Labrenzia sp. PHM005: one gene and its partners. The protein of the gene in region 1 interacts with the protein of each later gene in a pairwise test. Links are inferred from orthologs where the notes say so. Each region holds a gene or a part of one and is shown on either strand. Other genes may lie near its edges. The genes, in order: FJ695_RS06090, FJ695_RS18910 and FJ695_RS04505.

Region 1 (7,172 bases):
GATCTTTCAAGTTTAAGGACTTTCAGGAAGCCTTCGCTTTCATGACTCATGTGGCCTTTGCGGCGGAGAAAATGAACCATCATCCTGAGTGGTCAAACGTCTATCGGACAGTTGACATCGTGCTGGCGACCCATGACGTAGGCGGCCTCAGTCAGCTGGATATGGAATTGGCCCGAAAAATCGATGTCATCTCTGGCGGGTTCAATTGAAGTAATCCAGCGTCATAGTTTGCGAATGCTTTTTCGAGCGACCTCAATAGGCCTGTTTGATCTGATTGGTTCGTAAGCCGGTTGATACGAAAAGCTACCTCAGGAACATTGGGATGTTGTTCAATCGGTGCCAGTCGAATCTATTTCTCCGAAACTTTTTGCAAGTGGAACCGGTGACCGGTTTCTGTGCGGGCCGCTTCGATCAAAGTGTGCCCATGTTCCTGGCAGAAATGGGGGATGTCGATTTCGGCCATCGGATCTGTGGTCAAAATCGTCAGTTCTTCACCGGGGCTGAGTTTTGAGAGCGCTTTTTTGGTCTTGAGGACCGGAAGCGGGCATTTGAGGCCCATCAGATCGAGCAGATTACGTGTCACCTTAGTGTCCATTTTTCAAACAGGCATTTCTCTCAAACATAAACAGTCAACGACGACTGGAAAAATTGCAGGGATTCCTGAATTTCTAGTGTGCATGTTCCGTTTTCTAGACGCTCAGCGTTCGGGCGTTTCTCCACTTAAGCCTTCTTAAAGGCTTGGGCAATTTACTTATGGGCAAAATTACCAAAGGGAAGGCTCTCATGAGGAACCTTTGCATTGCTCTTTGTCTTTTGTGTGCTTTAGCGGTTCTGCCGGGCAAGGCTCATTCTGACCCCGTTGGTCTTACGCTCGTTACGCAGAGTTTCGCGCCACTGCAGTTTGCCAAGGATAATGAGCCGGCAGGCTATGTCGCCGATTTTTTGCTTGAGGCTCTTAAGCGGGTCAATAATGACGGCCGTCCTGTACACGTTGAGGCTTTTGAATTCCTGCCGTGGAAGCGGGCCATGCTCATGGCTGAAACGCAGCCCAATACCCTGTTTTTCTCCTTGTCCCGAACACCCGAGCGGGAAGACAAATTCATTTGGTTGGGTGAAGTCTCTCCCTACGGCCAGTATCTCTATCAATTGAAGAGGCAGCCACCCATTCAAACCGCAGGTTTGAAGGATCTTTTGAAACAAGACTACCGCATCGGGGTGCAAAGGGGCAGCAGCCAGCACAGCTATTTTCAGGAGTTGGGCGTGCGGGATGCCTCGACGCTGGTACATATGACCAGCTACCAGCAGGGCATTGATATGTTGTACCTCGGCCGGATTGATCTTTTGCCGTTGACCGGCTTCCTGTCAAAGGGAACGGTTTGCGCGCGCGGGCATGACGGCACTCAGTTGCAGCCGGTCGTTTACATCAAAGAGCTCGCCAAGCCGCTCTGGGCCGTATTCAGCAAAGGGACTGATCCAGAACTTGTTGCTGCAGTCCAAGAGGAAATGAAGAACCTGCGCGAGGAGGGGTTTTGGGAACAGCGCTTCAATCACCATGTTGGGCTTTGGCAAGAGATTGCCTGCGATGCAGTTGCAATCACTGAGCCGGAAATGGTTTCTGCTGACTAACAGGTTTTTCGATTGTAGGTTCTGCATCAAAGGCGCGTTTCCGCGTTGTCACTCCCTAATATGGTTTTGGAATGTTTGATCATGACTACTGAGCTGCCGTCTTCAATAGATGTTCTCGACTTCTGGTGGGAGGCGGGGGCGTCCAAATGGTTCGCCAAGGACGATAAATTCGATGCGCACTGCCGGGACATGTTTCTGCCGGCAATCGAGGCCGCACAGCGCGGCGACCTCGACAGCTGGACGGAAACGCCCGACGGTGCCCTTGCCGTAATCCTGCTGCTCGATCAGTGCACTCGCAATGTTTTCAGAGGGTCTGGACGGGCTTTCGAGGCTGATTCAAAAGCTGTCGAAATCGCCAGGGCTGCGGTTGAGAGAGGATTTGACCGGGCATTTCCCAAAGAAGCCAGGGTGTTTTTCTATCTGCCGTTTGAGCATTCGGAGGATATGGCAGACCAGGAGCTGTCCGTCGACCTTTGTAAAGCGCTGGGCGATATGAGCTATTATCATTATGCGCTCATTCATATGGATGTGATCCGCCGATTCGGTCGGTTTCCGCACCGCAACAAGGTTCTGGGCCGTCAATCGACCGAGGCGGAAATTGCGTTTCTGGAAAATGGCGGTTTTTCAGCCTAACAGGCAGCCCATCGGTCAGGTTTAGAGCGGCAGCACTTAGTGTGCTGCCGTTTTTTTATGCGTGTTTGCGGCGCACAAAATATTTGCATACTTTTTAATCACCTTAATGTTGGCTGGCTATTTTTTGGGCGAATTCCATGCCTGGAAATCGATCAGTCCAATTGTTCAGGCTGGACCAATAAACGGCGTTTCAGGTTTCGAACGCGCAGAATTCTGCCATTCCTCAGTAAAGAATCCGAAGTTGGCACGGTCCTTGAAAAGAAAGGGGCGACACTGGTTCGTGCGCCGGTCGCCTGGCGCAAGAAAGATCCGAACCCTTCCAGAGGGGATCAAGGACACGAACGAACCGGTAGCTGAGCTTCTTCGCCGGGAAGGGGCGCTACAGAGGGGAATGGAACGAGCAATGAAAATAGTGATGGCCATCATCAAGCCGTTCAAGCTCGACGAAGTGCGCGATGCCTTGACCGGCATCGGCATCCAGGGGCTGACGGTCACGGAAGTCAAAGGCTATGGCCGCCAAAAGGGCCACACCGAGATCTACCGCGGCACTGAATACGCGGTCAGCTTTTTGCCGAAACTGAAAATCGAAGTCGCTGTTGATGCCGGATCTGTCGACAAGGTTGTCGAAATGATCTCCGGGGCAGCCAAAACCGGTCAGATCGGCGACGGCAAGATCTTCGTCTATTCGATCGACCAGGTCGTTCGCATCCGCACCGGCGAAACCGACGCCGAAGCTCTGTGATTTAGGTAAGGAAACGTAACCATGAAAAAACTAGTCGCTAAGGGCGCGGCGTCCCTGGCTCTTCTGAGCCTCAGCGCTTTGCCGGTACTGGCCCAGGATGCAGAAGCTGCGCCGGCCGTCTCTCCGGAAGTCGCTTATATCTTCAACACTCTCCTGTTCCTGATGGGCGGGTTCCTGGTCATGTGGATGGCTGCCGGCTTTGCAATGCTGGAAGCAGGCCTTGTCCGCTCCAAGAACGTCTCCATGCAGTGTCTGAAGAACATCACTCTCTACTCCATCGCGGGTCTGATGTTCTGGATCACCGGATACAACCTGATGTACACCGGCGTTGACGGCGGTTTCATGGGGTCCTTCGGCCCGTATTCCTTCGACCCGGTCGGTGGCGATGCACTCGATACCGGGTACTCAACCGCGTCTGACTGGTTCTTCCAGATGGTGTTTGTGGCAACTGCGGCGTCGATCGTCTCCGGAACTCTCGCTGAGCGGATCAAGCTGTGGCCGTTCCTTGGCTTTACCGTTGTTCTGACAGGCTTCATTTACCCGATCGCAGGTTCCTGGCAGTGGGGTGCTGGCTGGCTCTCCGAAATGGGCTTCTCCGATTTCGCTGGCTCTACGCTCGTTCACTCCGTTGGCGGCTGGGCAGCTCTTGCTGGTGCGCTGATCCTGGGTGCCCGTAAAGGCAAATACGGTTCTGACGGTGTTGTGCACCCGATGCCGGGCTCTTCCATGCCGCTGGCAACGCTCGGTACCTTCATCCTGTGGCTCGGCTGGTTCGGCTTCAATGGTGCATCCCAGCTCGCAATGGGCACCATCAGCGACGTGACAGACATCTCCCGCATCTTCGCAAACACCAACATGGCAGCAGCTGCCGGTGTGGTCGCGGTCGTTGTCCTGACCCAGGTTCTCTACAAGAAGGTCGACGTGACCATGGCGCTCAACGGTGCGCTCGCAGGTCTTGTCTCCATCACTGCTGAGCCGCTGGCTCCAAGCATCTGGCAGGCCGTCTTCATCGGTGCCATCGGTGGCGTAATTGTGGTCTTCACAGTTCCGCTGCTCGACAAGCTGAAAATCGACGACGTTGTTGGCGCCATCCCGGTTCACCTGATTGCAGGTATCTGGGGCACGCTGATCGTACCGCTGTCCAACGGTGACACCTCTTACGTCACGCAGATCATCGGTATCGTCGCATACGGTGTCTTCACCTTCGTGATCTCCGGCATCGTCTGGTACGCCCTGAAAGCCGCTGTCGGCATCCGGGTATCCGACGAAGAAGAAGCTCTGGGTCTCGACAAGGTCGAAGTTGGCGTCGAAGCCTACCCGGAATTCGGAACCGGTTCCCAGCGCCTCTAAGGCAGGCGCCGGCCAAAGATATCTCCCAGGCGGTCTATTGGCTCGGACCGCAAACTTGGAACCCCGGGGTTTATTCCCCGGGGCTTTTTTATCCCCATTCCATCTGTGACGTACAATGTGCGGAGCCGCATTTGGTCGATGCCTGCGCCACGCGGCCTAGGCAAAACGCTTTGCCCCGGCAACGCAGAAGATAACGAGCGTTGTTACACCTATCATGGTGAGAGCCACCGGCTCATGCAGCAGCAGACTGGCCAGCAGCAATCCAAAAAACGGCTGTAAAAGTTGCAGCTGGCTAACGCCCGCAATTCCGCCGATTGCCAGTCCGCGGTACCAGAATACAAAACCTATCAGCATCGAAAATACAGTAACATAACCCAGGCTGGCCCATGCAGCCGCCGGAATGCCAACCCAGCTTTCCGGCAAAGACATGAGTGTGAGCGGGACCGTGACGGGCATTGAGAGAATGAGCGCCCAGGAAATGACTTGCCAGCCGCCAAGGTGCCGCGACAGGGTTGCGCCTTCTGCATACCCAAGACCGCACAAAACAATCGCGGCAACCATATATAAATCTCCCTTCAGCGAGATCCCGGTACTAAGTGATAGTGAATATGCCGCGACAGCCAGGCTGCCGGTGAACGAAAATAGCCAAAACAGAGACTTCGGCCGTTCGCCAGCCCGAACGGCTCCAAAAATGGCCGTCACAAACGGCAGTAAACCAATAAATACAATCGAATGGGCCGACGTAATATGTTGCAGGGCCATCGCTGTAAGTAACGGAAAGCCAACGACAACTCCCAACGCGACAAGGAACAGGGATTTGAGGTCCCGGCGTCCTGGAAGGGGCTGTTTTAAGATCAGCAACAGGCATAATCCGAGCAATGCTGCGCCTGCTGCACGTGCCGAAGTCAGAAACAGCGGATCAAAACTGGAGACGGCAACCCGTGTTGCTGGCAAAGATCCACTGAAGATGATGACGCCAAGCAGTCCGCTGCCCCACCCTGCCGCTGTCCGGTTCATGAAACATCCTTTCTTTAAACCATGTTTTCTAGATGGCGGACTTCGAAGGAACCAGATACAAATCAATACAGTTGTCGAGAACTGTATTGTTCATTGAAGCCGTACAATTGGGAGAGCAAAATGAGCGTTGGGGCGCGAACCGGCTCGGTAATGGAGGCAATTCGCAGTCAAATCGCGAGCCGGGCATTGGTTGCCGGAGAAAAATTGCCTTCGATCCGGGCGTTTGCGGGATCGATGCAGGTCTCGCCATCAACCGTTGTTGAGGCTTATGACCGGCTGGCGGCGGAAGGCGTGATTTTTGCCCGCCGGGGGGCCGGGTTCTATGTATCGGACGTTGCGCAGCCATTTTCGGTTTCAAAGGTAGAGCCGAAGTTGGATCGTAACGTCGACCCTTTTTGGGTTTCCCGCCAGTCACTCGATGCTGATTCAGCGTTTGCCAAGCCAGGTTGTGGTTGGTTGCCGGCCGATTGGATGCCGGTCGCACCGCTGCGCCGCGCTCTGCGCGGTCTGGCACGTGGCGATGATGCGCTATTGTCCGACTACGGTGACACGCGCGGGTTCTCAGATTTACGCAGGCTCTTGGCGCGGCAATTTGCAGACGAAGGTCTTCCTGCTGACACTGATCAGATACTGCTGACCTCTTGTGGCACACAGGCAATTGATCTCATTTGCCGTTTGTTGTTGAAGCCTGGGGATGCCGTTCTGGTTGACGATCCCTGTTATTTCAATTTTCAAGCTATTTTGCGGGCTCACCAGGTTGCAGCGGTTGGTGTGCCAATGACCCATTCAGGGCCGGACATGCCGCAATTTGAGCGAACCGTTGCTCAGGTGAAACCACGCCTCTATCTGACCAACTCCGCCCTGCACAATCCGACAGGTGCGGCCTTAACTCCGCAAATCGCACATAGAATTCTGAAAGTCGCGGCAACGCATGGGTTGATCATCGTTGAAGACGATATCTTCAGTGCGTTTGAGCCGGATCCGTCACCCCGGCTTGCAAGCCTGGATGGATTGAACCAGGTTATCCGGATTGGCAGTTTTTCCAAGACGCTTTCAGCGTCAGTCCGCTGCGGTTACATTGCTGCCCGCCCGGATTGGGTTGAGGTCCTGATTGATCTCCAGATCGCAACCAACTTTGGCGGACCCAGTCCCTTGGCCGCGCATATTGTGTTCGCGGCGCTCAGTGATGGCAGTTACCGCAAGCACTTGGAGGCCTTGCGCATCCGCCTGGCCCGAAGCCGTCTTCAGGTCTCGGAAAAGCTGGGTCTGCTCGGTATCGCACCTTGGCTGATGCCGCGCGGCGGTTTTTACCTCTGGTGTCTATTGCCAGAAGGGGTCAGCGCCGCTGGTTTCGCGCAAAGGGCGCTAACAAACAAAATCGTACTTGCGCCGGGAAATGTATTCAGCGTGTCTCAAGGGATGGACAGGTTTATGCGGTTCAACGTCAGTCAAATGAGTGACGACGCGATCTATGAGACTTTAAGAAGAACGATGCTCGAAGTCTAATGGCACTGATTGCATAAAAAACGTGCAAGTGCCTATGATTTTCGCTCGTAAAACAACGTTTAGAAAGTCCTGTTGACGCTAATTGCCCTGAAAAATGGCGAGAAGCTGATGTTTTTCTTGGCAATTGCTCAATTGGCATCCATTTTGAATGCAGTGGATCCCGAAAAGCACAAACAAAGGGCTGTTTGCCTAATTGGGGGTCATATATGGATACGCCATCCGTTGGCGGGGACGTCTTTTTTGTTCTCGTCGGAGCCATTCTCGTTTTCGCCATGCATGGCGGGTTTGCCTTCCTCGA
Region 2 (7,311 bases), 2.8 Mb from region 1 along the record:
ACTGCAGCGCGCCACTTTCGGCCAGTCCCATGTATTCCACTACGCGTGGATCGAGGCGACGCACAGCATAAAGCACAAACCCATCATAGGCGGAAAGGTTCATGACGCCGCCGACCAGATTGGATGTCCCCGGAGCAATGAGAATTGGATCGCCGGATTTCGCCTTGAACAAACTGTCTGCAGGCGGCAACGGAATTTCCGCGTTTGGGTCAAGAACAACCCGTGTAACCACTTCGCCTTTATCATTCAGGATATACGCGGCCAAAATCCCTCGAAGTGACACCTGAGTGCGGAAGAACTGGTCAAACCGCGTGGGCTCAAAGTCATAGACCGGCTTTGCCCTATCCAAATCGGTGGTCATCGCAATAAGGTCGCCGCGCAATACCCTCGCATGCTCTTGAAGATAGGCTTGCGCAACAGTCAAAGCGTTGTCGATGATCAGCCGGGTCCGATCCTCGAACCAACGGTCAAGCCCCCGATCAAGGGTGACAGCAGCCAGGATGGCCATCAAAATTGCTGGAACTGCCGCAACAACACTGAACAGTGCCACAACGCGTACATGTAGCCGCGCGGCGGCGCGGCCCCGGCGGCGCGCATGCAGAAGTTTTGCAATTTCATAACCGATCAGGGCCAGCAGAATAACCGCCCAGATCCCGTTGATCGCCATCGCCGTGACGATCACATCCAGGGTCGGATCAATCGACGTCAGCCCCATCAGAATGAAAAAGGTAACGGTGATGGAGATCAGGGCCAGGATCATGATGGCCAGACCGGCCCGCCGCCATAACTTGTTGGTGGCGCCCGATTGCGCAATGGAATGCTGAGTAGCTTCCAGTATCATTCCGCCTCTGGTGTTTGCCTGTAACTTATTGATTGGCGGTCTCTACCGCGTGATTGAGGCAAACTTACCACACAATGTTGCGAAATTACGACAAGGCAATTTCGTCCACCGAGAATTTTGACGGCGGACGAGTGTTTCTGCCTATGTGACGCCTCAACGGGTTGAGCGCATCACCTGGATATCCAAATCTCGGATTTTCTTTCGCAACGTGTTGCGGTTGACGCCCAAGAGTTCGGCCGCCTTGATCTGATTGCCCCGGGTTGCGGCCAGCGCTGCACTGATCAAGGGGTATTCCACTTCCCGCAAAATCCGGTGGTAAAGACCGGGTGGTGGCAACGCCTCGCCAAATGTGTCGAAATAACCTGACAGGTATTTCTCAACCGATCCGCCCAAATCTATCGACTCCGGAGCATCTTCCTCAAGCGGGTTGACAGTTGGTTGGCTCAGCTCATGGTCGAGCATTGCCTCACCGATAACATCCTGCGGGTAAAGCGCCGCAAGCCGGCGGACCAGATTTTCCAGTTCTCGCACGTTTCCCGGCCAGCGGTAGCGGCGCATCAGGTTCATGGCGTTCTGATCGACCTGTTTCGCCGGAAGGCCTTCTTTTTCTGCCATTGAGAAAAAGTGACGCACGAGATCTGGAATGTCTTCCACACGTTCGCGCAGCGGTGGGAGGCGGATCGGAACAACATTCAAGCGGAAATACAGATCTTCACGGAAAAGGCCCTGATTGATCAGATGCCGCAGATCCTTGTTGGTAGCTGCCACAATCCGGACATCTGTTTTGATCGGCGTACGGCCGCCAACCGTGGTGTATTCGCCTTGCTGTAGAACACGCAGCAGCCGGGTCTGCGCTTCCATTGGCATATCGCCAATCTCGTCAAGGAACAGCGTACCGCCATCAGCCTGCTCAAACCGGCCAGAACTCCGGTTCTGCGCACCGGTAAAGGCGCCCTTCTCGTGGCCAAATAGCTCCGCCTCGATCAGATCCCTTGGAATAGCGGCCATGTTAATCGCCACAAAGGGACCGTTGCGGCGCTTGCCATAATCATGGAGCGCGCGGGCGACCAGCTCCTTGCCCGTGCCTGATTCACCGTTGATCATCACGGTCAGATCGGTCTGCATCAAACGCGCGAGTACACGGTAAATCTCTTGCATGGCCGGCGACCGGCCAACCAGCGGCATGCCCTCACCGCTTTCTTCGACCTCAGCAACCGGCCGTTTTTTGGGCTCTTCAAGAGCGCGCTGGACGATGCCGGTCAGTTCTTTCAGATCGAAGGGTTTGGGCAGATATTCATAAGCACCTTTTTCGGATGCTGTAATGGCCGTCATGAAGGTGTTCTGCGCACTCATCACCAGAACCGGCAACTCGGGCCGCATCTTTTTGATGCGCGGCAGCACATCAAAAATATTCTCGTCCGGCATCACGACATCGGTGATCACCAGATCGCCGTCGCCGGAAGACACCCAACGCCACAGGGTCGACGCATTCGATGTCAAACGCACAGTATAACCGGCCCTGGACAGAGCCTGATTGAGAACAGTGCGAATGGCGGCATCATCGTCGGCAACTAAGATTGTGCCAGTCGGCATAGTCTATCAGCCCTTATGCTGGTCCGGTCCCAGGTCCGGAATCTGAAGTGTTGAACGCTGGCATCAGGATACGGAAAACGGTTTTTCCACGCTGGCTGTCGCACTCAATCACGCCGCCATGATCTCCGATGATCTTGGCAACAAGTGCAAGGCCCAACCCAGAACCGTTTGTTTTTGTTGTGATAAATGGCTCAAACAGATGCGGCAGCAAATCTTCGGGAACGCCCGGACCATTATCCTGGACGCAGAATTCTAACGGCAAGCTGACCATGTCTTCGGTTCCCGGAACCGACAAGCGGACACCTGGCCGGAAGGCAGTTGAGACCCGGATTTCGCCATCCGGATCATCACCGATCGCCTCGCTGGCATTCTTGATGAGGTTCAAGAAAACCTGGATCAATTGATCCTTGTTGGCGTAAACCGCCGGCAGCGACGGGTCGTAATTCTCCATAATCCGTTTGCCGCGGGCAAACCCGCTATCGGACAGGCGCTTCACATGGTCGAGAACGATATGGATGTTGACTGGTTCACGCTCGATCGGCCGCTCATCGGAAAAAACTTCCATCCGGTCGACCAGTTTCACGATCCGGTCTGTTTCATCCATGATCAGGCGGGTCAGAGCCCGGTCTTCATCCGGCGCAGATTGTTCCAGCAACTGGGCTGCACCGCGGATTCCTGACAAAGGGTTCTTGATCTCATGAGCAAGCATGGCCGCAAGCCCCGTAACAGTCCGGGCAGCCCCTCTAGAGGTCAGCTGGCGGTCAATCTTTTCCGCCATCGTGCGCTCCTGGAACATGAGCACAACAGCGCCAGGCCGATTGCTCACGGGAGCCGCATTGATATCAACGACTTTCGGCGCCCCAATCTTAGGCGACCCGATATCGACTTTATATTCATTCACTGGCGCGCCGCGCTCGCGCACCTGATCAATCAAAGTGAGCAACGGGCTGCCAAAAGGGATAAATTCGCTGATCGGATGCCGACGTAGGACCGAAATACTTGAGCGCATGAAAAATTCGGCCGCCATATTGGCCGATTCAATCACGCCATCTGGAGCGACAAGCAGGACCGGGTGCGGCAAGGCATCCAAAATGGTTGGGCCATCACTGGCGAGCGCTGCCTTGCGGCCTTTGGGAGAATCAAAATCCGTCAAGCTGCCGTCCGTGTGTTGCAGGAGGAAAACCAATCTGACGCGATCCGGATAACCTCATCCGGCTGGTTCGATGTCATGAGGGTCTTTTTCAAAGCTGCAGGCATGTCAGCACCGCCTTGATCGGCGGCGGTTTCCAAATACCAGCCAAGATGTTTGCGGGCTATCCGAACACCCGGCAGCACACCATAGTGAGACAGAATGGCGCCGTAGTGTTCAGCAACCAAATCTGCGAGATCAGAACCGGCCGGCGCTTCAAGACGCTCGCCGGTTTCCAGATAATGCCCGACATGACCAGGAAGCCATGGTTGGCCGTAAGCTCCGCGGCCGATCATCACCGCATCAGCGCCAGACGCGGTCAGCATCTGTTCAGCGCTTTCAAATCCGGCGCAGTCGCCATTGGATATCAAAGGAACCGAAATTTCCGATTTCACATCGGCAATCGCCCGCCAATCGGCTGTGCCCTTATAGAACTGGCAGCGGGTACGCCCATGAACTGTAATCAACTGGACGCCAGCAACCTCTGCCCGGCGCGCCAGTTCCGGCGCGTTGATGGAAGTATCATCCCAGCCAAGGCGCATTTTCAAAGTGACCGGCACATCAACGGCGGCAACTGTCGCCTCGATCAGGGTCAACGCATGATCGAGATCGCGCATCAAGGCCGATCCGGAATAGCCAGACGTCACCTTTTTGGCAGGGCAGCCCATATTGATATCAATGATATCGGCACCGAGCCCGGCGATCACCTTAGCCGCCTCGCCCATCCAGCACGCCTCGCGACCAGCCAACTGGACAACATGCAAGCCCTCATCTTGAGCCTCGGCCCGCATTTGGGTTTCAGCATCCCCTTTGACAAAGGATTCGCTGGCAACCATCTCGCTGACGACCATGCCAGCACCGAATCTTGCTGCCAGACGGCGGAACGGTAAATCGCTCACGCCAGACATCGGCGCAAGCACAGCGCGGTTCTTCAAAGTATGCCGACCAATGGTGATGGGTGTCATGCCGGGTGACGTCGCGGTTTCATAAATGCTCATTGTCTGTGCATTTTTCTTTCTGCCTATATACTAGACAATTTCAAAATGACAACAAGGGATAAATTGCGATCAGGCTTCCAAATTGGTTAAAGACGATTTCAACACCGGGCCATCGCCCGCAGGAGAAAATCTCGTTATGCCAGAAACCACCGCTGCTCTTGTTGTCGCTGCCGGACGTGGCAGCCGAATGGCGCAAGATGGCAGCGCCACCCCGAAGCAGTACCGGACAATTGCCGGTGCGCCGATCCTCTCCCATACATTGAATGCCCTTGGGAATCACCCCGGAATATCCCGTATACTCACAGTGATTCATGCGGATGACGCCGAAGCCTACCGAGATGCAACAAGCCAGCTTGAAATTGGTACGGCTGAAAAACTGTTCCCGCCGGTCATTGGCGGCAAGACACGGCAGCAATCAGTGTTCAATGGCCTCACAGCTTTAGAACCGCACGAGTTTTCTCATGTTCTGATCCATGATGCAGCCCGCCCCTTCCTCACAGGAGATGTGCTCAACCGGATCATAAAAGCCCTCCACTCTGGAAACCAAGGCGTATTGGCCGCCGTCCCCGTCGTTGACACGCTCAAACGGCAGACCAGCGGACAAGATCAATTGGAAACAGTCGACCGGAGCAATCTATTTGCCGCGCAAACCCCGCAAGCTTTCCAGCTTTCCCGGATCCTGGCAGCTCACCGGGCAGCAGCAGGCGCTGACCGCTTTGATTTCACAGACGACACCAGCCTTGCTGAGTGGCATGGTATGGTCATCACCTTAAGCGACGGCGACCCAGCCAATTTTAAAATCACAACACCAGCGGACATGATCCGCGCCGAACAACAGGCCAGCTTCTTTAAAATGACTGCAAACTTGACCCCTGCCCCCACTTTGGCCGACCTGCAGGATGTCCGCACAGGCATTGGGTATGACGTTCATGCATTTGAAGATGGCGAAGAAGTCATACTTGGCGGAATTTCCATTCCTCATGACAAAACGCTGAAGGGCCATTCGGACGCCGACGTTGTTTTGCACGCCATTACAGATGCAACACTTGGCGCTATTGGGGACGGTGATATTGGCCAGCACTTCCCACCAAGTGATCCGAAGTGGAAAGGCGCAGCCTCCGACCAGTTTCAGATTGACGCCGTCCGGCGCGTTCGTGACCTCGGCGGCCGGATCGCTCATATCGATGTGACCGTCGTGTGCGAAGCCCCTAAGATTGGGCCGCATAGGGAGGCAATGCGTAAATCTATTGCCGAAATATGCGGCTTAAGCTTCGCTCGGGTATCGGTCAAAGCGACTACATCGGAAAAACTCGGCTTCACAGGACGCAAAGAGGGCATTGCCGCCCTTGCAAGCGTGACTGTCCGCCTACCCTTAAACGAGGATGAATGAGACCTTCATGACCGATGCATCACTGACCAAGCTTGAGGATCTCTCCCCGCTGGCCATTAAAGTTCTGGACGCGCTCAACGCGCGCAAAAAAATGGTGGCTACCGCGGAATCTTGTACCGGTGGCTTAATTGCCGGGGCCTTGACCGAGATTCCAGGCTCCTCTGCAGTGGTAGACCGGGGCTTCGTTACTTATTCAAACGAAGCAAAAACAGAAATGCTCGGTGTCCCGGCGGACCTCATCGCAAAGGTTGGTGCGGTTAGCAAGGACGTTGCCATAGCCATGGCAGAAGGAGCTTTAAAAAGCTCCGGCGCTGATATTGCCGTTTCTGTGACCGGCATTGCAGGTCCGGGTGGTGGCAGCGATGAAAAACCAGTCGGAACGGTCCATATTGCAGTTGCACAAAAAGGCCAGCCTACGACCCACCTTCATTGCTGGTTTGCAGACCGAGGACGCCAATCGATCCGGCTTGAGACCGTCCAAACAGCGCTGACAGCAATACTTGATGCTTTAAATTAAATTATTGACAAATAATCGGATTTTCTTTTCCCGGTTCGGCAACACAAGCAATTCCGGGTGGTTCCACGCTGTCGCCAACAATACAAATCAAACTCACATAAAACAGTGTCGCTCGCACTAACCTCTGATTTACGTTGAGCAAGAAAGGCGCTGTACGGCAATTTTTGTCGTGTGTAGGTTGCAGCGGAATAAATCGAAGAAAAGCTGGCCATGACGATCCGCTACGCCGTATTGGCGGTAACAACTTTCCTGTTCCCACTCGCCGCCCAAGCTGGAGCAATTCCTTTGCCGGGTGACTTCTATTTTATTTCCCGGGATCAGTACGGCACATTTGTTGGCAGCCACAAGTTATACCTGGAACATGCCAAAGGGCTAAAACATGTGCAGTATTGTAATCGCGACTATTTTGTCCGCGCCAACTCTGTAGCGTGGACACAAATTGAAGCCGACCTCGGCCATCATGTGCAGATCGAGTTCAACTTCGGCCGCGGTTGGCGGCCAATCTGTCAGCGTCCTCAGGATCAGGTCGCCTTGCGGGACCTTGGCATCAATATGCCCGCAAGGGAATTCCTGCAACAAGGAGCCGATGATGACCAACCAGCCAGCCGCCTATCCAAAATCAGCGGTGTATTCGGCAAATCAAATAAAGAATCCCGACATAAAAGTTATCACACGCAGTGATGGAAATTATTTGAATTATCTAGTGATTTTCGGCCAATAGCACATTGTTTAAATTTAGAATCAATTTCGACGGCTTTATGTAATCACATCTAGAGGTGATCG
Region 3 (7,668 bases), 320 kb from region 1 along the record:
GAAACAAGTCGGGGGCGGCTTTGCAGCCCTTGAAAGGGTAGCCGGAACAGAAGATGAATGAAATTTTTGATCCCCTAAATCTACTGCTCTTGGGACTTGCGGTCTTTATTTTGTTTCGACTGCGCTCTGTCCTGGGAAAGCGCACCGGCGAGGAGCGCCCGCCGTTTGATCCTTATTCCAAGCCCGAACAGCCGAACGGGCAGGCCAATGGCCAGGACAATGTCATTCCATTGCCGAACCAAGGCCAGCAGTCCCCAGATGACTATGATGATATGGGCGCGGCCCGCCAGGAAGAAGATGGTGAAGTCATCATCGACAAAGTGGCTCCGGCCGGGACTGCCCTCAACAGCGCGCTGAAGCAGATCCTTTCTGCTGACCGCAGCTTTGAACCGGAGCCCTTCATTCAAGGGGCTAAAGCCGCTTATGAAATGATCGTCATGGCTTTTGCCGATGGTGACAAAAAGGCTCTCAAGAACCTGCTGTCGCGCGATGTGTATGATGGGTTTAGCGCCGCCATTGATGACCGGGTTAAGCGAGGGGAAACCATCGAATCCACCTTCGTCGGTATCGACAAGGCGGAAATAGTTGAAGCGGCCCTGAAAGGCACTACGGCTCAGGTGACGGTTAAGATCCACAGCCAGCTGATTTCCGCGACCCGCGACAAAGGCGGCGAGGTGGTCGACGGCGATCCGGCCAAGGTCACGGAAGTTATCGACATCTGGACTTTTGCACGCGACACCGCGTCGCGGGATCCGAACTGGAAACTGGTCGCGACCGAATCCGCAGAGTAAATCCGTGAGATATCCGGCTGGCGTCTCCGGGAAACCGCAGCCGTCCGGCGTGGCAAGATGTATGAAGGGCGCGGCTTTGGCCGCGTCTCTTTTTGTTGCAGGACCTGTAATTGCAATGGCGCAAAGCCCGCTTCAATCAGATGATCTGACCCCGGTCCGGTTTGCAGATCTTGCCGGTTGGGCCAAGGACGATCATCAGGCGGCACTTGCTGCTTTTTTAAGGTTTTGCGGGCCGGATGCCCGGGCGGTTGATTCCAAAGATCTTTTCCGGTTGAACCAGGAAAAAAAACAGATCCTGTGTGCAGCGGCGCATGAGGCCACCGACGCCCGTATCTTTTTCGAAAATCACTTCGAGCCTTTTCAAATCCGCCAAAATGGCTTTGTCACCGGATACTTCGAACCGGAAGTTTCTGCATCCCGGGAAAAGACTGGCCGATTTTCCGTTCCGCTGCTTCAAAAGCCGGATGGCTTGGTTCATGTGCCAGAGAAAGAACAGCCCAAAGGCTGGCCCAAACATCTCAGCCATGGCCGTTTGTTTGAAGGAACATTGAACGAAATGCCGGACCGGGCGGCCATCATGGACGGCGCTCTGGTCGATGAAGCCCTGGAATTGGTCTGGCTAAACCCCATTGATGCTTATTTCATCCACGTTCAAGGGTCGGCCCGGCTCAAACTGACGGACGGCAGCACCATGCGGGTCGGCTATGCCGGTAAAACCGGCCATCCTTATTCCGGGATTGCCAAGCTTCTCGTCCAAAGAGGCGAAGGCACACCGGAAGACTTTACGATGTCGGGCCTGCGGCACTGGCTGGAAGAGAATCCAGATAAACGCGACGCTCTGTTCAAGGAAAACCGGTCGTACATCTTTTTCCGGGAGGTCACGGAAACCGGCCCAGACCTTGGCCCCATTGGCGCCGCCAGCCTACCGCTTGTCCCTGGTCGCAGCCTCGCGATTGACGACAGTTCACTGCCATATGGAATGCCGGTTTTCGTCAGTGCTGGTTTTGAGGATCCGGACGCACCTGACCTGTCATTTCAGCGCCTGATGCTTGCCGATGACACAGGCTCAGCGATCAAAGGCCACGGCCGTGGCGATGTCTTTATCGGTTCAGGTGAGGCTGCAGGCCGGATCGCCGGAGAAATCCGTCACAAAGCCGTCTTTACGGTGTTGGTACCCAAATCGGCTGCCGCATCGCTTAAAGGCCGGGCGGACTGACCAAATGAGCAAGCGCGGCAAAAAAGGTGTTCTCTCACCCGAAGATCGGGACCTCTGGGGCAAAGTCACCCGGACAACAACACCGCTAGATGCTGAGCGGGCCAAGGCGCAAATGGAAGACCTGCTCCACACAGTTGATGATGCGCCTCAGGAGACTGGAAAGAGCATTAAGACGGCAACCGCCATTCATCCACCGGAGCCGCTCAAGCCGAAAGCTCCGCCGCCGCTGCATCAGCTCGAATACCGATACCGGAAAAAACTGGTGCGTGGGGTCAAACAGATCGATGCCCGCATTGACCTTCATGGCCTGACCCAAAACAGGGCTCATGACCGCTTGCGCGGTTTTTTGTATGAAGCCCAGGCCCGCGGTCACAAATTGATCCTTGTGATCACTGGCAAGGGCGGCGGTCCGGGTTATGCCTATATGGACGAACGCGGTGTTTTGCGCAGAATGGTGCCGCAATGGCTGGCGATGCCGGATGTGCGCCACCTTGTTGCTGGGTATGAAGAAGCTCATGTGCGCCACGGCGGTTCGGGTGCGCTGTATGTGCGGATAAGAAAACGGCGGTGAAAACGTGACACCTCTTGGAGCCAAAATCCGCGAACTTCGAACCAAACGAGGCGTTTCCTTAAAGGAAATGGCTGCGGCTCTCTCCGTGTCGAGCGCTTATCTGTCCGCTTTAGAACACGGCAAACGCGGTAAACCGACCTGGTTTTTGGTTCAACGGATTATTGCCTATTTCAACGTGATTTGGGACGAAGCGGAAGAGATCCAGCGGCTGGCCGAACTGTCTGACCCGAGAATTACCATCGATACTGCCGGGATGAGCCCAAAGGCCACGGAATTGGCCAATCAGCTTGCCTTAAAAATCGGCGGATTGTCCGATGAATCTCTGAACGCGCTTTTGCATCAATTGCGCGTTGCGGCGGTAAAAGATGACATTTGAAGCATGGCTATCCATGCCTGTAAGAGTTTACATGTCCTTATGATCGGCGCTTTATAACCCGCAGCATGGCCGAATTGCCTCACTGAACGAAAGACTTTGACCGGTATGAAATCCACTCAAGACGCTCTCGCCGGATTGATTGATGCGGACGGCCTTAGAAACCGGTTGACCGCTCTCACCGCAGCCACAGACGGGGATGGGTCCGATTCAAAGGTGCGCATGGCAGTGCTCAGTGAACTGAAGTCCGTCGTCAAGGACAGCCGGAAGATTGCCGAAGAGCGGCTTGGAGAAGACGGTGGCGGACTTTTGTGTGCCCGGCGCCTATCCCACATCCAGGATGAGTTGATCCGGGTGATTTATGATTTCGCCCTCTATCATGTTTATCGGATTACAAACCCGTCTGCGGCGGAACGCATGTCCGTGGTGGCGGTCGGCGGATATGGCCGCGGCACGCTGGCGCCGGGTTCAGACATCGATCTTCTGTTTGTGCTGCCTTACAAACAAACCCCCTGGGGCGAACAGGTTGTTGAGTATATCCTCTACATGCTCTGGGACCTCGGTTTCAAAGTCGGCCACGCGACCCGCAACATCGATGAATGTATCCGCTTGTCAAAGTCGGATATGACGATCCGGACCGCCATTCTGGAAGCTCGCTACATCTGGGGTGACAAGCCGCTCTTTGATGAACTGATCAAACGCTATGACAAGGAAGTGGTCGAGGGCACCAGCTCTGAGTTCATTGCGGCCAAACTGAAAGAACGGGACGAGCGCCATCAGCGCCAGGGAACGTCGCGGTATCTGGTTGAACCAAACATCAAGGAAGGCAAGGGAGGCCTACGCGATCTCAACACCCTCTTTTGGATCGCCAAATACCACTACCAGGTTTCCAGCCAGTCTGAATTGGTGAAGATCGGTGTCTTGAACCGGGCCGAAAAATCCCGTTTCAAAATGGCAGAGGATTTCCTCTGGGCCGTGCGCTGTCACCTGCATTTCTTGACCAACCGCCCGGAAGAACGGCTGTCCTTTGATGTCCAGCGGGAGATCGCGGTTCGGCTTGGCTATACCCAGCATCCGGGTATGAAGGATGTCGAACGCTTCATGAAGCACTACTTCCTGGTCGCTAAGGAAGTTGGGGATCTGACCCGGATCCTGTGCGCGGCCTTGGAAGACGAGCATGTTAAAGATCCGCGTGGACGTGGATTTTCAGGCATCATGCGCCGCCTGAGGGTTGGCCGCTCGGAACATGCGCCAAAGCCGGTCAAAGGCGCATCGGGTTTCACCGTAGAAAACAACCGGCTGAGCGTCACTGCCGATACGATTTTCGAGAAAGACCCCGTCAACATCCTGCGTGTGTTCCAGCTGGCGGACAAACACGACTACAAGATGCATCCACGCCTGACACGGCTCATCCGGCATTCGCTTAAGCTGGTCAACAACGATCTGCGCAACGACCCGGAAGCCAACCGCTTGTTCCTGTCGGTGCTCACCTCGCGCAACACACCGGAAAAGATCTTGCGCAAGATGAACGAAACCGGCGTACTTGGCCGGTTTGTGCCCGAATTCGGCAAGGTTGTCGCAATGATGCAGTTCAACATGTATCACCACTACACAGTGGATGAGCATTTGATCCGCTCAATTGGCGTCCTGTCTGAAATTGAGCGTGGCGATTCCGGCGAAGATCACCCCCTCTCGACCGAGTTGATCCGCTCTTTGCAGAACCGCAAGCTGCTTTATGTGACGATGTTCTTGCATGACATTGCCAAAGGCAGGCCGGAAGATCACTCCATCGCTGGAGCCAAAGTGGCGCGCAAGCTGTGCCCGCGCTTCGGCCTGAACAGTGCGGAAACCGAAACTGTTGCCTGGCTGATTGAACACCATCTCGACATGAGCACGATTGCACAGTCTCGCGATTTGTCCGACCGCAAGGCGATCCAGGACTTTGCCAATACCGTGCAGTCTCACGAGCGGTTGAAACTGCTGCTGATCCTAACCGTGGCCGACATCCGAGCCGTCGGACCCGGCGTCTTCAATGGCTGGAAAGGCCAATTGTTGCGCACGCTCTATTATGCCGCTGAGCCGCATTTAACCGGCGGTCATTCAAAAATGTCCCATGGCCAGGCCATTGAACAGGCCAAGGAAGAACTGGTCGCCAAACTGGATCACTGGCCGGAAAAAAGCCGGAAAAGCTACCTCAAACGCCACTATCCAGCCTATTGGCTGCGAACCGAACATGACCGGCTTGTTGCGCATGCCGAATTGCTGCACGAGGCCGATCAAAAGGGCGAACAACTGTCGTTCAATGTGACCCCACGGTCTTTTGAGGGCGTTACCGAACTGACGATCATGGCGCCGGACCACCCGCGTCTTCTGTCGGTGATTGCCGGGGCCTGTTACTCGACAGGTGCCAACATTGTCGATGCCCAGATCGACACCACCACCGACGGGTTTGCTCTCGATACGATTTTCATCGGCCGCGAGTTGCCAGATGATGAGGATGAACGGCGCCGCGGTGAGCGCATAGCCGGATTGATTGAAAAAACCTTGCGGGGTGAGGAACGTATACCGGAGCCCGTGGCCAAGAAGAGCTCCGTAAAAGGCCGGATGAGAGCCTTCAAGGTTGCCAGCGAAGTTTTGCTCAACAACACGCTATCAGATGATTATACGGTTCTTGAGATTTCCGGTCTGGATCGCCCAGGTCTTCTCTATGACCTCACCCGTTCGATCGCGACGCTCAATCTCAACATCGGCTCAGCTCATATTTCGACATTCGGCGAAAAGGTTGTCGATGTGTTTTATGTGACTGATCTGACGGGTCAGAAAATCGCCAATATTGGCCGCCAGGAAATCATCCGCGAACGGCTATGCGCAGCTGTGGACGGTGTTGTCGAGCTGGATCCGGCAGCGCCCGTTGCGCGCAAACTCCGCCGACAAGCATCTTAAATCCCGCCAAGATCTGAACACCCTGGAGCCTTGCAGGCATGAACCTGGTTCGAAATTTTGCGACAGTCGGCGGGGCCACTTTGATGAGCCGCGTCCTTGGTTTTGTCCGCGATGTGCTCTTGGCTGCTGCAGTCGGTGCCGGACCAGTCGCCGACGCCTTTGTTGTGGCGTTCCGTTTGCCCAATTTGTTCCGCCGGCTTTTTGCCGAAGGGGCTTTCAACTCCGCGTTCATTCCGCTCTTCGGACGGACCGTCGAAGAGGAAGGTGAAGAGGGCGCCCGCCGTTTTGCCGGGGAAATCGGCGCTGCACTTCTATTCTGCCTTTTGGCCCTCACGGCGCTGGCTCAAATCTTTATGCCATTTGTTGTGTGGGGATTGGCACCGGGGTTCGCGTCGGATCCGGAGAAATTCGATCTGACGGTTTTGATGTCCCGGATCGCCTTTCCTTATCTGATCTTCATGTCTTTGCTCGCCTTTATCGGCGGCATTTTGAACACTTATCAGCGTTTTGCAGCAGCGGCCTTCGCCCCTGTGATGCTGAATGTCGTGATGGGGCTGGTGCTTGGAGGAGTTCTTTATTTTGGTGTCGAGGACAGCACGACACTCGGCGTAATCCTCACAATTGGCATCACAGTGGGTGGGATTGTTCAGCTCACTGTTGTCGTCATTGATCTGAAGCGCCTTGGTTTTAAAATTCCAGTTTACCGGCCCCGCTACACCAAATCGGCCAAACGCCTGCTCGCCCTTGGCATTCCAGGCGTTGTTGCCGGAGGTGTCACCCAGATCAACATCGCTGTTGGCCAGATTATCGCGTCGTTACAGGAAGGCGCCAATGCGCTGCTTTATTATGCCGACCGGCTTTATCAGCTGCCCCTCGGTGTGATCGGCATAGCCATTGGTGTCGTTCTTCTTCCGAGCCTGACCCGGCAACTCCGATCTGGTGAAACGACTGCCTATCAAAAAACTCTCAACCGGTCCTTAGAGTTTTCCTTGGTGCTGACCTTGCCTGCTGCTGTTGCGCTGGCGGTCATTCCCCACGAGATCGTCTCGGTTCTCTTCCAGCGGGTCCGGTTCGATGAAACTGCTGTTGAGGGAACAGCAGCGGCCCTGATGGCGTTCTCGATCGGGCTGCCCGCCTTTGTGCTCAACAAAGTGTTTTCACCTGGGTATTTCGCTCGCGAAGACACCAAGACCCCCATGAAATTCGCGGCCGTCGGCATGATTGTGAATGTTTTGTTGTCGGTCGCCTTCTTTCCCTATCTGCAACACGTCGGCATCGCGCTCGCCACCACGCTAGCCGGCTGGGTGAACACGGGGCTGCTGATCATCGTATTATGGAAACGGGGTCACTTTGCCCCGGATGTCACAGTTCTGAAAAAGCTGGCTCTAGTGTTACTGGCAAGCCTTTTAATGGGCGTCGTCATCCATTTTGCAGCTGACATCCTGGCGCCATACCTGAGCAACGGCTGGCTTCTGTTGCGTGTTGTCAGTCTCGGGCTTCTCGTTCTAACCGGGATTCTAACGTTCGCGCTCTTTGCCCAGGTAAGTGGCGGCAGCGATCTGATTGGCCTCGCTAAATCGTTGAAGCGGCGCAACACCTAAGACGCAAACGCAACACATTCACTCTTCTTCGCTTGCATCAATGCACAGTCGGGCCTAAACCCGTCGCGCCCAAACACTCACAGCGCCCTTCCAACCGGCCGCACCAATAAGGGAACAAAAATGACGGCGTTCCAGCCCCGTGTCTTTTCAGGCGTTCAGCCGACTGGCAATCT

What was found.
Region 2: the proteins of FJ695_RS06090 (region 1) and FJ695_RS18910 interact in binary tests that used the Escherichia coli proteins (3 or more experiments, as listed by UniProt). The link is inferred for Labrenzia sp. PHM005 from one-to-one orthologs.
Region 3: the proteins of FJ695_RS06090 (region 1) and FJ695_RS04505 interact in binary tests that used the Escherichia coli proteins (3 or more experiments, as listed by UniProt). The link is inferred for Labrenzia sp. PHM005 from one-to-one orthologs.

What each region holds. Positions count from the first base shown.
Region 1 is NZ_CP041191.1:1,343,665-1,350,836, forward strand. Bases 1,471-4,331 are described here. They hold FJ695_RS06090 (P-II family nitrogen regulator), read left to right. Parts: upstream 1,471-2,662; coding sequence 2,663-3,001; downstream 3,002-4,331. Other genes in these bases: FJ695_RS06080 (ABC transporter substrate-binding protein), read left to right, coding at 1,471-1,626; FJ695_RS06085 (DUF924 family protein), read left to right, coding at 1,708-2,259; FJ695_RS06095 (ammonium transporter), read left to right, coding at 3,023-4,331. Outside these bases: FJ695_RS06070 (4a-hydroxytetrahydrobiopterin dehydratase), read left to right, coding at 1-209; FJ695_RS06075 (sulfurtransferase TusA family protein), read right to left, coding at 350-595; more of FJ695_RS06080, read left to right, coding at 784-1,470; more of FJ695_RS06095, read left to right, coding at 4,332-4,351; FJ695_RS06100 (DMT family transporter), read right to left, coding at 4,508-5,368; FJ695_RS06105 (PLP-dependent aminotransferase family protein), read left to right, coding at 5,489-6,874; FJ695_RS06110 (ammonium transporter), read left to right, coding at 7,081-7,172. UniProt on the Escherichia coli protein: Involved in the regulation of nitrogen metabolism. Regulates the activity of its targets by protein-protein interaction in response to the nitrogen status of the cell.
Region 2 is NZ_CP041191.1:4,183,281-4,190,591, forward strand. What follows is about bases 1,518-4,517. They hold FJ695_RS18910 (nitrogen regulation protein NR(II)), read right to left. Parts: upstream 3,588-4,517; coding sequence 2,448-3,587; downstream 1,518-2,447. Other genes in these bases: ntrC (nitrogen regulation protein NR(I)), read right to left, coding at 1,518-2,434; dusB (tRNA dihydrouridine synthase DusB), read right to left, coding at 3,584-4,517. In the rest of the region: FJ695_RS18900 (PAS domain-containing sensor histidine kinase), read right to left, coding at 1-841; more of ntrC, read right to left, coding at 995-1,517; more of dusB, read right to left, coding at 4,518-4,621; FJ695_RS18920 (bifunctional 2-C-methyl-D-erythritol 4-phosphate cytidylyltransferase/2-C-methyl-D-erythritol 2,4-cyclodiphosphate synthase), read left to right, coding at 4,758-6,011; FJ695_RS18925 (CinA family protein), read left to right, coding at 6,019-6,528; FJ695_RS18930 (hypothetical protein), read left to right, coding at 6,739-7,209.
Region 3 is NZ_CP041191.1:1,025,602-1,033,269, reverse strand. What follows is about bases 2,738-6,094. They hold FJ695_RS04505 ([protein-PII] uridylyltransferase), read left to right. Parts: upstream 2,738-3,059; coding sequence 3,060-5,894; downstream 5,895-6,094. Other genes in these bases: murJ (murein biosynthesis integral membrane protein MurJ), read left to right, coding at 5,933-6,094; FJ695_RS04510 (helix-turn-helix domain-containing protein), read left to right, coding at 2,738-2,954. Outside these bases: FJ695_RS04525 (Tim44/TimA family putative adaptor protein), read left to right, coding at 54-791; FJ695_RS04520 (murein transglycosylase A), read left to right, coding at 796-2,007; FJ695_RS04515 (Smr/MutS family protein), read left to right, coding at 2,012-2,578; more of FJ695_RS04510, read left to right, coding at 2,583-2,737; more of murJ, read left to right, coding at 6,095-7,495; trpS (tryptophan--tRNA ligase), read left to right, coding at 7,616-7,668.